DNA from 2 places in the Bradyrhizobium sp. CCBAU 11361 genome. Region 2 is predicted to be linked to the other one. Evidence: riboswitches for the same ligand, from Rfam matches in the RefSeq annotation. Region 2 holds a riboswitch; the other holds the start of a gene.

Region 1 (7,100 bases), on a different contig from region 2:
CGATTTTCTGGCGGATATCGGCGGGAACACCGGAATGGGTCATCGTCGCAGGCAGGCTGGCAAGCGACTCCGTGCCACCGAGGCTCACCGCGAGCTTGAGGATTTGCAGCGCGTTGAGGAATTTGACCGCGGCTTCCTTGCCGCCGACGATGTCGAACGAGAACGTGGAGCCCGCCCCCAGGCACTGCCTTGCGAACACGCGTCCGGCCGGCGAGGCCTCTTCATGGTGACCGAGATAGTGGACTTTCGCCACCTTGTCGTGATCGCGCAGGTAATCCGCGACGAGCCGCGCATTCGCATCGGCTTTTTCCATCCGCAGGCTCAGCGTCTCGAGCGAGCGGTTGATCATCCAGCAGGAATGCGGATCGAGCTGGGTGCCGATGGCGCCGCGCAGCGCCTTGATGCCCTTCATGATCGCCTTCGAACCGAGCGCGGCGCCCGCGATCAGATCTGAATGACCGCCGACATATTTGGTCAGCGAGTACAGCGAAAGGTCGGCGCCGTGCTCGATCGGCCGCTGAAACACCGGCCCGAGCAGCGTGTTGTCGCAGGCGATGATCGGCGTGTGTCCCTGGGCCTTTCCGATCGCGTCGGCGATGCGGCGGATCATCGCGACGTCGACCAGGCCGTTGGTCGGGTTGGCCGGGGTCTCGATCAGGATCATCGAAACGCGGCCCTTGCGCATCGCCTCCTCCGAGGCCTGCTTGACCGCCGTCTCGTCGATGCCGTCGGCAAAGCCGACGGCGCCGATCGACAGGCGCGCAAGCGTGTTCGTGAGCAGGGTTTCCGTCCCGCCATAGAGCGGCTGGGAGTGCAGGATGACGTCGCCGGGGCGGACGAAGGCGAGGATCGTGGTCGCGATGGCCGCCATGCCGGAGGAGAACAGCGCGCAGCTCTCGGTGCGCTCATAGACCGCGAGCCTGTCCTCGACGATTTCGCTGTTGGGGTGGTTGAAGCGCGAATAGACCAGGCCCGCGCCCATGCCTTCCGGCGGCTCGCGCCGGCCGGCGACGAAATCGAAGAAGTCCTGCCCGTCCTCGGCCGTCCTGAACACGAAGGTCGAGGTCAGGAACACCGGCGGCTTGATGGCGCCTTCCGACAGCTGCGGATCGTAGCCATAGGTCAGCATCAGCGTTTCCGGATGCAGCATATGGTTGCCGATGTGGGTCTTCGACGGAAAGGGTTTTACCATGGCCAGTCTCGCTGTTGACTAGGATCCGCGCCGCGCGTTGGAACTCCAAACATCGTGAGGCAATCGGGAGCGAGATGCGCCGGCATCCAGCAGGTCGAATCAACGCCGCGGCGGCTCGACCGAAGATAACCACTCTGACAACGATCCGTCAGGCCTTCGGAACAGAATTTGCTCCGGACACTACGCCTGGAACGGGAAAAGCCCGGCACATCTCGACGCACTCCGACCTGAGGCGCGCGACGACCTCATCGTTTCCGTTCGCCTGCAGAGCCGCCGCAATGAACTCGCCGATACGACGCATTTCGGGTTCTCCCATGCCACGCGTGGTCGCCGCCGGTGTCCCGAGGCGAATACCGCTCGGCCTGAGCGGCGGGCGCGGATCGTCCGGAATCACTTGCTTGTTTGTGGTGATGGCGATGGCATCAAGCACATCCTCGGCTGCCCGCCCGTCCAGTCCGACGGACGCGACCGTATCGACGACCATCATGTGATTGTCCGTCCCGTCCGTGACCAGCTTCATCCCGCGCTCCATCAGCGCGCCGGCAAGAACCTTCGCGTTGCGCAAGACCTGCCGCGCGTAGACCTGGAAATCCGAGGTTGCCGCCTTCTTGAGCGTGACGGCAATCCCGGCCACGACGTTCATGTGAGGTCCGCCCTGCAGACCGGGAAATACGGAAGCATCGATCCGACCGGCGTTTTCTTTCCGGCACAGGATGATCCCGCCACGGGGGCCGCGCAGTGTCTTGTGGGATGTCGTCGTCATGACGTCGAAGCCGGCATCAAGCGGATTGCGCATGACATTCGCGGCAACCAATCCGCCATAGTGGCTCACGTCAGCCATCGTGAGCGCGCCAACTTCGTCGGCAATACTCTTGAATGCCGCATAGTCCAGGTCGCGCGGATAGGAGCTGTAACCGCACAACACCATCTTCGGACGCGCTTTACGCGCAATCGCGCGCAATTCGTTGAAATCTATCGCGCCGTTTGACGGGGCCGTCTTGTAGCGAATGAAGTTGAACAAGCGCCCCATGTGGGACACCGGCGCGCCGTGGGTGAGATGACCGCCGTGGGACAGGTCCATGGCGAGAATGGTGTCGCCGGGCTCCAACAGGCCGAGATAGACGGCCTGATTCATCGGTGATCCGGAAAGAGGCTGAACGTTGGCGTGCCCGGCACGAAAAAGCGAGCAGGCCCGCTCGCGTGCGAGGTTCTCGATCTTGTCCGTATACTGCTGGCCGCCGTAGTATCTGCGTCCCGGATATCCCTCGGAATATTTATTGGTGAAGACCGATCCGAGCAGTTCAAGCACCTCCGGGTAGGTGTAATTCTCGGACGGAATCAGTTCGACGCCGTCCTGTTGGCGGCGCTCTTCTCCCGCAAGGGCGGCGGCGATCTCTTGATCGTTGATGGACAGTTCGTTGCGAAACGACGGCATGCTCGGGCTCCTCAACACGCTGTTTTTCCAGCAGATTGGTTGCCCAGGCGATCGGCGTCGAAACCCTTCGCGCTTCACCGTGGTCGATTCCACGTTAGCTCGCCAGTCGCGCGATAGGACGAATGAGCACGGAGACTCTTCGTAAAGTACAACTTAGCCGACCTGCGGACCTGCCGCAACTACCAGTTCCCGCAGGCCGTGCTGGTTGAGGCAACGTTCCGAGCCGCATGAGCGAAGCGACATGCGGGGCCACCTTCCCCGGATATCGCTGCGCTCATCCGGGCTGCGAGGTCGAGCGTGTAAAAAGTGAGGTGGCTACTTCAACTTCAGGCGATACGTCTCGTGGCAGTCGGAGCAACGATCGTTGATTGCGGTATAGGCGGCCTTGAGGCTCGCGACGTCGGTAATCTTGCCCTTGACCTGCGCGATCGCCTTCTGCACCGGCGGGATCTTGGAGTCGAAGTCGGCCTTGTTCTTCCAAACCTTCGGCGACGCTCCATAGGTCGCGTTCACCACGTCCTGCTTTGGATTGACTTCGAAGGTCTTGGCGATTTTGGCGACGTCGGTCTCAAGATTGGTGATCGCCTCGTCGACAGCCTTCTGGTCGTAGGGGATGTCACCCTTGGTCATCTTCAGGATGACCGTGTAGAGGCTCTTGGCCTGCGAGCGCATCAGATTGTCCTGTTGAACCGCGACCTCCTGCTGCGCCATCACGGCACCCGCGCCCAATAGCAGGGTCGTCGCGACAATCATCGTCCGTTTCATTGTTGGTTTCTCCGACTCGCAGATGCCTTGGGATTGGACCCTCCACCCGCTTCACGGGAGTCGCGGTCCATCCATGGATAGAACCCCGCGCGGGGCGTTTATTCCCGCGCGGGAGGATTGTGGCTTACAGGCTGTGACGGCGACGGTGCTCGCTGATCGCGATCCACACCCGCTCCGGGGTTGCCGGCATGTCGATGTGGTCGATCTTGTACTCGCGCCAGAGCCCGTCGACGATGGCGTTGACGACGGCCGGACAGGAGCCGATCGCGCCGGCCTCGCCCGCCCCCTTCACGCCCATTGGATTGGTCTTGCAGGGGACGTTGGCGGTCTCGAACACGAAGTCCGGACCGTCCGCCGCCCGCGGCAGCGCGTAGTCCATGAAGGTCGCGGTGATCAGCTGGCCGTCGCCCGCGCCGTAGACCACCTGCTCCATCAAGGCCTGGCCGATGCCCTGCATGGCGCCGCCATGGACCTGCCCCGCCAGCAGCAGCGGGTTGAGCGTCTTGCCGAAATCGTCGACGATCACGTAGTTGACGATCTTGATGATGCCGGTCGCCGGATCGATCTCGACTTCCGCCACATGCGTGCCGTTGGGATAAGTGCCGTCGGCGCTGGCGAAGGTCGCGCTGCCGTTGAGCTTCGACGGATCGGCGCCGGGGCGCTTGGCGAGGTCGGCGAAGGAGATCGAGCGGTCGGTGCCGGCGATCCGGATCACGCCATCGGTGATCTCGAGGTCGCCCGCGCTCGCTTCCAGCGCCTGCGCTGCGAACTCCTTCAGCTTCTTGCCCAGATCGCCCGCAGCGCGCTCCACGCAGACGCCGCCCGTGGGTATCGAGGCCGAACCGCCGGTGCCGAGGCCCGTGGCGATCTCGTCGGTATCGCCTTGACGGATGTGGACGCGCTCCGGCGCCACGCCGAACTGCTCGGCGACGATCTGTGCATAGGCGGTCTGGTGGCCCTGCCCGCTCGACTGCGTGCCGATCAGGACGGTGACGTCGCCATTGGGATCGAGGCGGACGTTGGCCGTCTCCTCACCCATCACGCCGCAAATCTCGACATAGCTCGCAAGGCCAATGCCACGGATCAGGCCGCTCTTCTTGGCCGCCTTGGCGCGCTTGGGAAATTCCTTCCACTCGGCGATCTCCATCGCGCGCTTCAGATGCGCGGCGAAGTCGCCGGAATCATAGACCTTGCCCGTCGCGGTCTTGTACGGCAACGCCTTCGGCTGAATGAAATTCTTGCGGCGGATGGCGTCCGGCGTCATGTCGAGCTTTCGTGCGCAGGCATCGACCAGACGCTCGATGACATAGGCTGCCTCGGGCCGGCCCGCACCACGATAGGCATCGACCGGGACGCTGTGGGTGAAGATGGTGCGCACCCGGCAGTGGAAGGCCTGGATGTCGTAGAGGCCCGGCAGCATGCCGGCGCCGCCATGCGGAATGTAGGGCCCGAAGGTCGACAGATAGGCGCCCATGTCGCCCATCAGGTCGCAATCCATCGCGAGGAATTTGCCGTCTTCAGTCAGCGCCATCTTCGCGGTGGTGACGTTATCGCGGCCCTGCGCGTCGCCCATGAAATGCTCGGAGCGGTCGGCCGCCCATTTCACCGCCTTCTTCAGCTGCCGCGCCGCAACCGCCATCAGGGCGTATTCGCGATACGGAAACAGCTTCGTACCAAAACCGCCGCCGACGTCGGGGCAGATCACCCGCATCTTCTCGGTCGGGATGTTCAGCACGTTCTGGCAGAGGATGTCGCGCAGGCGGTGGCTGCCCTGGCTGCCGACCGTCAGCGTCAGATGGTCGCGCTTGGCGTCGTATTCGCAGACCGCCGCGCGCGTTTCCATGAAGCTTGCGACCACGCGCGGATTGACGATGGCGATCTCGGCGACCGCATGCGCCTTGGCAAAGGCGGCTTCGGTCGCGGCCTTGTCGCCGATCGAGACGTCGAACAGCACGTTGCCGGGCTTGTCCGGCCAGACCTGCGGCGCGCCCTTCTTCACGGCATTGACGACGCCGGTCACTGATGGCAGCGGGCTCCATTTGACCTCGATCGCCTCGATCGCGTCGCGGGCCTGGTCGATGGTCTCGGCGACCACGAAGGCGATGGAATCGCCGACATGGCGCACTTCATCCTTCGCGAGGATCGGGTAAGGCGGGCCGGTGAAGGGATCGGTCTCGAGATTGAACAGGCACGGCAGATTGCCAAGATCCTTGACGTCGTCGGCGGTCAGGATCAGCGCGACGCCGGGCAGCGTACGGGCACGGCTCGCATCGATGGTGTATTTGGCATGCGCATGCGGCGAGCGCAGCATCAAGCAGCGGAGCGCAGCCTGCGGCGCGTAATCGTCAGTATAGCGGCCCTTGCCGCGGATGAGCGCGTCATCCTCCTTGCGCAGCACACTTTGGCCAACGCCGAACTTGATGGGAGCCGCCATTTTCTTATCCCGTCCTCATGGTTGTTTTGCGGGCATATTGCCGTGGAAAGAGTGGCAAGGCAAACGGGTTTAGCTAGGCGGATTGATCGCAGGCCGGGAAAAGCACCGCTCACACGCATAGCGAAGTTGCACCGAAAGGACGGAGTTCGCTCGTTTCCCGCGGAGGTCGCTGATCCTGCGCCCTCCTCGACACCCTCGGAAACCTCCTCGGAGGCCCCGCCACGCCATCATCGGGCCCCTCATTTTTCGATCAGACGGAGCTGGGGCGACCTGGCGGCGCAACGCGTTTCTTGAGAACCATCAAATTTGCCTGGCGGCAGACTGTTACGCGTTGTGCGTGCGGGCGCGAAACCACCCTCGTTCCGAAGCTCGTCCGCCTCTGGAGGAGAAGGTGTTCAGATTTCGTTCAAAGGTCGGCATGGCTTCGAACCTTCCGGATTGGCTCGATCTAGCGCGCGGGCTCGCAGCCGTCGAGGTCCTGATTTTTCATTCCTATCAACTCCTCTTCGAAGAACAGCTTCCCGGCGCAACCAATGACGGCCCCATCGTTCTCGTCTACTCTGTAATATGGGCCTTGAGCGGGCACGGCGTTGCGGCCGTCATCGTCTTCTTTGTGCTCAGCGGCTATTTGGTCGGCGGGCCGGCATTGGTGCGCGCGAAAAATGGCGAATTGAACGCCATAGATTACTTCTCCGCGAGAGCGTCGCGCCTTTATGTCGTGCTGCTTCCGGCGCTTGCGGTCTCCCTGTTGTTTTATCTGCTGGCCACGCAGTCGGACAAATGGCAGCCATTTGTTGCTTCCCACCAATATCTCCTTGCCGCGTCGGGACTGTTCTCGTCCAGCGTCAGTCCAGCCGCAGCCTTGTGCAACGGGCTGTTTCTTCAGACCATTGCCTGTTCGACTTACGCTGGCAATCTGGCGTTGTGGAGCCTGTCCAACGAATTCTGGTATTACGTCCTGATTTTCGCGTTGGTATCAGTTGGCAAGCGCCCAGCCTGGATTTTGGCGATCGTCGCGATCCTTGCGCTTTTCGTCGTGGCGGAGCGCGCTGATGTGCGCGGCTATCACACTGGACTGAAGTTCGCCTTCTATTTTCTGATCTGGTGTGTCGGCGCCCTCGTTTACGCCGTCGTGTTACCGCTGCGGATGTGGTTGCTCGGCCTTCTGATCTCACTGGCCGGGATTTATATCCTTCAGGCCAAAAGTCTCTTGCCCGGCTGGGCCGCGTATCATCTGACGGTCAGCATGCTCACCGCCGCGGCTATCCTGGGCA
Region 2 (7,100 bases):
TCGCGCCGCCGGACCGCTGACCGGGTTGTGGTTCATCATCTTCGTGACGCCGATGTTCCTGTTCACGCCGGACTATCCGGCGAAGCGCCCGGTGCGCGAAGCGCTGCGCGAAGGCCTGTCGGAGCTGAAGCAATCGATCAGGAGTTTGCCGCAGCAGAAATCGCTCGCAGCGTTCCTGCTCGCCAACATGATCTACACCGACGGCCTGGTGTCGCTGTTCGCCTTCGGCGGCATCTATGCCGCGGGCACCTTCGGCTGGCACACGATCCAGATCGGCACTTTCGGCATCATGCTCGCGATTGCCGGCGCCCTCGGCGCGTGGCTTGGCGGCAAGCTCGACGATCGACTCGGGCCGAAGCGCGTCATTGCCGGCAGCCTGCTGATCCTGCTGCTGTCGGTGGCGGCGATCCTTCTGGTCGACAAGGACAGCGTGCTGTTCGTCAAGGTCGCAGCCCCCCAGCCCGGCGCGCCCCTGTTCTCGAGCGCCGCGGAGCGCGCCTATCTCGTGCTGGGCTGCCTGATCGGCGCTGCCGGCGGACCACTTCAGGCCGCCTCGCGCACGCTCCTGATCCGCCTCGCACCCAAGGATCGCATCGCCCAGTATTTCGGCCTGTTCGCGCTGACCGGGAAAGTGACGTCCTTCATCGGCCCGCTGCTGATCGGCGTGATCACCGCGGCGACGGCGAGCCAGAAGGGCGGCATGGCCGTGCTGGTCGTGTTCTTCGTCGCGGGACTGGGGCTGTTGATGCGGGTGCGGGAGTAGCTTCGTAGCCCGGATAGAGCGAAGCGCAATCGCCACACATCCGATGTCGTCCCGGCGCAGGCCGGGACCCATACCGCGTGATCTATCGTTGGCGCGACGCGGCTAGTACCGCGGACCAAACTACTCCCTGTGGGTATGGGTCCCGGCCCCCGTGCGCAATTGCGCACTAGGCCGGGACGACCCGTTGAGAGCTTAGTGCACCAAAAGCTCAGTGCCTGAAGTGCCGCGTGCCCGTGAACACCATGGCGATGCCGTGCTCGTCGGCGGCCTTGATCACCTCGTCGTCGCGCATCGAGCCGCCGGGCTGCACCACGGCGGTGGCGCCGGCTTCGATGCAGGCGAGCATGCCGTCGGCGAACGGGAAGAACGCATCCGATGCCACCACCGAGCCTTTGGTGAGCGGCTCGGCGAGCTTCAGCTCAGCCGCCGCATCCAGCGCCTTGCGCGCCGCGATGCGGGCTGAATCGACCCGGCTCATCTGGCCCGCGCCGATGCCGACGGTGGCGAGATCCTTGGCGTAGATGATGGTGTTGGACTTGACGTGCTTGGCGACGCGGAACGCAAACTTGAGGTCGCGCATCTCGGCTTCATCAGGCGCACGCTTGGTTACGACCTTGAAGGTCATGTCGTCGACCACGGCGTTGTCGCGGCTCTGCACCAGAAGGCCGCCGGCCACCGTCTTGGCGGTGAGGCCGGGCGCGCGCGGATCGGGCAGGCTGCCGGCGAGCAGCAGGCGCAAATTCTTGCGCGCGCCGATGATGGCGATCGCCTCCTCGCTGGCGTCGGGCGCGATGATCACCTCGGTGAAGATCTTCGTGATCTCGCGCGCGGTGTCGGCGTCGAGCGCGCGGTTCATCGCGATGATGCCGCCGAACGCCGAGGTGGAGTCGCAGGCCAGCGCCTTGCGATAGGCGCTGACGAGGTCGGAGCCCTCAGCGACGCCGCAGGGATTGGCGTGCTTGACGATGACGCAGGCCGCGGTGCGCTTGGCGTCGAACTCGCCGATGCATTCATAGGCCGCGTCGGTGTCGTTGATGTTGTTGTAGGAGAGCTCCTTGCCCTGGAGCTGCCGCGCCGTCGAGACGCCCGGGCGCTTGTCGGGGGTCGCATAGAACGCTGCGGTCTGGTGCGGGTTCTCGCCATAGCGCAGCGACTGGATCAGCCTGCCGCCGAAGGCGCGGAAATCGGGCGCGTCGATCTCGAGCTGCCGGTTGAACCAGTTCGAGATCGCAGCATCGTAGGCCGCGGTGCGCGCATAGGCCTTCGCGGCAAGCCGCCGGCGCAGTTTCAGCGTGGTCGCACCGTTGTTGGCGGCGAGCTCGTCGAGCACCGCCTTGTAGTCCTCGGCTTCGACCACCACGGCGACGTCGTCATGGTTCTTGGCGGCGGCGCGGATCATCGCGGGACCGCCGATGTCGATGTTCTCGATGCAATCCTCGAAGCCCGCGCCTTTGTCCACGGTCGCCTCGAACGGATAGAGATTGACGACGAGGAGATCGATCGGCGCGATGCCGTGCGCCTTCATCGCGTCTGCATGGTCCTTGTTGTCGCGGATCGCGAGCAGGCCGCCATGCACCTTCGGATGCAGCGTCTTGACGCGGCCGTCCATCATTTCAGGGAAGCCGGTCAGCTCGGAGACGTCCTTCACCTTGAGGCCGGCCGCTGCGATCGCCTTTGCGGTGCCGCCGGTCGAAACCAGTTCGACGTCGTGCGCGGCAAGCGCCTTGGCGAATCCGATCAGGCCGGTCTTGTCGGACACGGAAAGCAGGGCACGGGTGACGCGGCGGGGGTGGTCAGTCATGAGCAAGATCCTCTGTCTTAAGGAGTGTCTATGCCCAGGCGCGCGGCGTCTTAAGTCCCGCGCTTCCCGATGGTGCTCCATCCAAGGTCGCCAGTCGCGCGAGCGAGCGCTCGATAGCAGCTTTCGGCCATTTTCACAACGATGAGATGGGGCCGAATCGTGCGCTTCTACAGCGGAAGTTCCGGCTCGCGCCGGGCGTTGCGGCGGGCATTGGTGACCGCGGGCGAAGCGGTGGAGCGGACAAAACTCCAGCGGATCGAGGGCGCCTGGCGGGCATCCTGCCGGATCACGATCTGCGCGGTGCGGCGGGGGCCGTCATTGCCGGCCAGGAACACGCTGTCCTCGAGATCGACCTTGTCGTCGAGCGCCTCGAAGGTCCAGACGTCGCGGTTCGGCAGCACCAGCATGACGCCGCGGGCATCCGACAGCCGGCTCGCCTTCACCGCCGAATGCAGATGGAAGCGGACCGCGAAATCGGCATCGGCGCCCTTGAAACGTCCGCCTTGCGGCGGCGACAGCGTATCCTCGCCGTCGATGCGCGCCCCGTCATTGGCGATCATCAGGACGCGGCGATGGATCGCGCCGAATTTGGCGAGATAGCCGTCATGCGACGTCGTGAGCAGCGTGCCGTTCTGCACGATTTCGCGATAGCTCTCGACCTCGACGGGGCCGCTGGTGACAGGCGCACCATGCAACAGCCGCTTCATCGCCGACATCTCCACGAACTGGCATGAGGAGGTGTCGTGATAGGTCAGCGTCGAATGCGCCGCCGTGCCGCGCGCGAACGGCCGCCAATTGTCACGTCCCGTGGTCGGCATGCCGCAATTGGTGACGATGCGGCTGATGCCGGAGGACAATTCGAACGACAGGCAGCCGGCATGGGCGTCGTGGCTGACGCCGGCCGGCGGCGGCGGGCCGGTGTCGATGATCAGCGTGGTCTGGCCGGCATCGAGGCGCTGGAAGCCGGTATGCGGCATGTTCGACATCGGCGCGCCGTGGGTGTCGTCATAGGCGAGCAGCGTCGCGAGCAGGTCCGAGGGCGTTGCGCTCATGCCGTTGAACAGCGCGAAATTGCCGTCGCCGTGCCGGAAGAAGCGCAGCATCGGCATCATGCGGTCGATCGCGTTGAGCAGCGCCGGCGGCGGCGCGATGTTGCGCGCGGCGAAGGTCTGCCGCAGCGGCAAGAGGTCGATCAGGAGTTCGATCAGCGCGCCCGGATTGCGGGAGATGTGTCCGCCGTCGGGCAGGATCTGCCGCTGCAACTCGTCCGAAAGTTTTTTCGAGGCGCTGCGGATGTGTCGCGCCTGGTTGGCGAGGCAGAGCGTCGTGTAGCAAAGCGCGATCAGCACCTGGAGCTTCGGCACCCCGTCCGGGATGTTGACCATGGTGTAGCGCAGGAAGCGGATCTCGCGGGCCAGCGCGCGCAGATAGCGGCGGTAGAATTTGTTGTCGGTGTCGTTGAGCACCAGGGGCGCCTGCGACAACAGCGAGATCACGCGCCGCGCCAGCACGTCGGCGCGCCGCGCGACGGGGCGGCGCTTGTTGGCGGGGTTGGCGATCCAGTCCTCGACCAGCGCGCGCGCATTGGCGCGCGTCAGCGCGGTGTCGGCGGCGCGCAGATGACGCAGCCAGCCGAAGCCGAGCAGCGCAACCTCCCAATCCTCCGACGGCGGCTCGAGATCGAAGATCGAACGGCCTTGGCAATTGACGATCTTGCCGGCGAAGACGAAACGGCCGGCATAGATCTCGGCGGCGCGGGTGGCGTCCGCTGTGCGCAGATCGTGCGGCGCGATGATCAGGCGGTCGGTGCGGCCGGGCCAGACCCGCGACAGCGCAACGGAACCGCCGCTCGCGCGCGCGAGCATGTTCCGCGCGAAGCGGTTCATCACCAGCGTCGAGATACGTCTGCGTTGAGCGACCGACACGCCTTGCCTTGAAGGGGGAGAGGAGGATTCCGACGAATCCTTATTAATCCCAAAATCGGCCGTCTGACACCACCTTGAACGGCGGGAATCAACGTCGAGTTTGTAAAAACCAGTGCAAAATCAGGATTTAACGAGCCGGGCGGCGAAGAATCCGTCGAGCCCGCCGAGCTTGGGATCGGCGTTCGGCAGATGGCTGGGCAGGGTGCGCAGGTCACCCTCGGCGGTGATGATCTCGGACAGCCCCGAGACCTCTGATGCCTCGATCGGGAGGCGGCGAAGAGCAGGCTCGGCGGCCAGCAGCGCGGCGATGGCGTGCTCGCCCTCCTCGGGTTCCAGCGAACAGGTGCAGTAGACCAGCGTCCCACCCGGCTTGAGCAGCGCGACCGATTTTCGCAGCAGCCGCTGCTGGAGCGCGGTCAGGGCGGCGATGTCGGACTCCTGTCGCAGCCAGGCCACGTCGGGATGACGGCGGATCGTGCCGGTCGAGGTGCAGGGCGCGTCGATCAGGATACCGTCAAAACCTTCGGCAGGGCCGGCCCATTCCGCGGCGTCAGCGACGACGGTCTCGGCCTGGAGCGACAGCCGCGCCAGATTCTCGCGCAGCCGTGCCACCCGGGCAGGCGAGCGGTCGACCGCCGTGACATGCGCGCCCGCGTGCGCCAGTTGCGCGGTCTTGCCGCCGGGGGCGGCGCAGAGATCGGCAATGGACTTGCCCTTGATGTCGCCGAACAGCCGGGCCGGCAACGCGGCGGCGGCATCCTGCACCCACCATTGTCCTTCGGCGAAGCCGGGCAGCATGGTCACCGAGCCATGCAGCAGCATCCGCACCGTCCCCGTCGGCAGAGTCTCGCCATGCAGGCGGCTCGCCCATTGTTCGGTGTCCGACTTCACGGTCAGATCGAGCGACGGCTCATGGCCGAGTGCCAGTGCCATGTTCCTTGCGGTCGCCTCGCTATAATGTGCGCTCCAGCGCGCCAGCAGCCATGGCGGCAGGTCCAACGATTGCGTGGCAACTTCCTCGACCAGCGCCTGGCCCTCGCGCGCACAGCGGCGCAGCACGGCGTTGACGAGGCCGGCGTAGCGCGCAGCGCGCCGGTCGGATTGCACGAGGCGGACGGAGAGATCGACGGCGGCATGATCGGGCACGTCCATCCAGAGGATCTGGGCGGCGCCGATCAGCAGCGCGCTCTGCGCGCGCGGTGCGTCGGAGGGAATGCCCTTGTCGAGCAGGCGGGACAGCACATGGCCGAGCGTGCCGAGCCGGCGCAGCACGGTCGCGACCAGGCGGCGCATCAGCGCGCGGTCGCGGTCGGCCAGCGTCTTCAGTCCGGGATGGGCGCCGCCGCCGTCGAGCTGGTCGTCAAGCGTGCGGTGCTTGTGCAGGACTCCGTCGACGATGTCGGCGGCAATCCGCCGCGCCGCAAGACCAGGCACTTCGGATGGTGGGGCGAAACGTTGAGATGGCATGCGGAAGTAAGGTTCTGAGCAAGCGGCAGTTCCGCCGATATGGGCGCATGCCTTGAGAAAGCGATATCTGGCACGCGAATATGCCAAATGTAAGAATGGCCTCTCGCGTTTACAGCCCGCCGTGACCATTTCAGCAATGCGTTATTGGGCGTCGCACGCCGCGTGATCCTGCGCTAGGAACCTCGACGATGAGTGACCAGCCCTCCGTTTCCGATCGCAAGCAGCTCACGCCGGCCGCCCAGCGTGCGCTGGCCGAAGCCGAAGCGCGCCGGCAGGCGGCTGCCCACGCCGAGGGGGCGCCGAAGGAATTGCAGGGACCGAAGGGCCCTGAGCCCACCCGCTACGGCGATTGGGAGCGCAAGGGTATCGCCTCGGACTTTTGAGGCTGTCTTTTTAGGCTGCCTTTTTAGGTTGTCTTGCCGGATCGCCCGACTCAGCCCTAGCGTGCACGGATGCCGCGTTTCGATCCCAGCCATCCATACCGGCCCTCATACAGTGGCTCGCCGTTCGGCCGTCACTTTTCGGGGCTGTTGCCGTGGATGTTCGTGGTCGGGATCGTGGTGGCCGTCGTGCTTACGTTCCGGCACGGGATGAACTGGCCCTTCCCGCATGCGACCGACGGTCAATCGCGAGATGCCGAGATCATTTTGCAGCAGGCCAATCCGGACATCCGTCAGCCGGTCGACGTCATTCGCACGATCGACGGTGATACCTTTCTCGCTCGCGTGCATCAGCGCGATGGACGCGTTCTCGTCGCGCGCGTTCGCCTGCGCGGTATCGACGCGCCCGAGATGAAGGCGTCCTGCCGGGAGGAACTGGACAAGGCCGAAGCCGCCACGGACGCGCTACGCAATCTGCTCGGCCAGGGCGGCGTCACGATCACCAATCTCGGCCCCGACAAGTATGGGCGTGTTCTCGCCGACGTCGCGACCAAACGCACTGCCAACGTCTCGGCCGTGCTGCTCGCGGGTGGCTATGCGCGCAGTTACAATGGCGGCCATCGCGACGGCTGGTGCGGGCGCAGCTGGCGCTTCTGGTAACAAAAAAGCCGCGTCGAATGACGCGGCTTTCGCTGTCTTGTCCTGATCCTTCGATCAGCGCGTCACGACCACCGTCGTGCCGACGGAGACGCGGCTGTAGAGAT

The links. A riboswitch is a leader RNA that binds a small molecule or an ion and turns the genes downstream of it on or off. The one in region 2 is predicted to bind ZMP and ZTP.
Region 1: it holds a riboswitch for ZMP and ZTP, as region 2 does, so the genes downstream of both, glyA (serine hydroxymethyltransferase) here and purH (bifunctional phosphoribosylaminoimidazolecarboxamide formyltransferase/IMP cyclohydrolase) in region 2, are expected to answer to the same signal.

The regions. Positions count from the first base shown of each region.
Region 1 covers NZ_LBJZ01000192.1:149,239-156,338, reverse strand. Annotated here, with positions in the region: gene XI08_RS32695 (cystathionine gamma-synthase family protein) at 1-1,192, opposite strand, end outside; gene glyA (serine hydroxymethyltransferase) at 1,341-2,627, opposite strand; ZMP/ZTP riboswitch at 2,662-2,747, opposite strand; gene XI08_RS32685 (cytochrome c) at 2,943-3,392, opposite strand; gene XI08_RS32680 (xanthine dehydrogenase family protein molybdopterin-binding subunit) at 3,517-5,826, opposite strand; gene XI08_RS32675 (acyltransferase family protein) at 6,218-7,100, shown strand, end outside.
Region 2 covers NZ_LBJZ01000189.1:114,160-121,259, forward strand. Annotated here, with positions in the region: gene XI08_RS29640 (MFS transporter) at 1-763, shown strand, start outside; gene purH (bifunctional phosphoribosylaminoimidazolecarboxamide formyltransferase/IMP cyclohydrolase) at 972-2,564, opposite strand; ZMP/ZTP riboswitch at 2,590-2,672, opposite strand; gene XI08_RS29650 (heparinase II/III family protein) at 2,732-4,450, opposite strand; gene XI08_RS29655 (RsmB/NOP family class I SAM-dependent RNA methyltransferase) at 4,610-5,956, opposite strand; gene XI08_RS29660 (DUF1674 domain-containing protein) at 6,145-6,339, shown strand; gene XI08_RS29665 (thermonuclease family protein) at 6,409-6,996, shown strand; gene XI08_RS29670 (L,D-transpeptidase) at 7,051-7,100, opposite strand, start outside.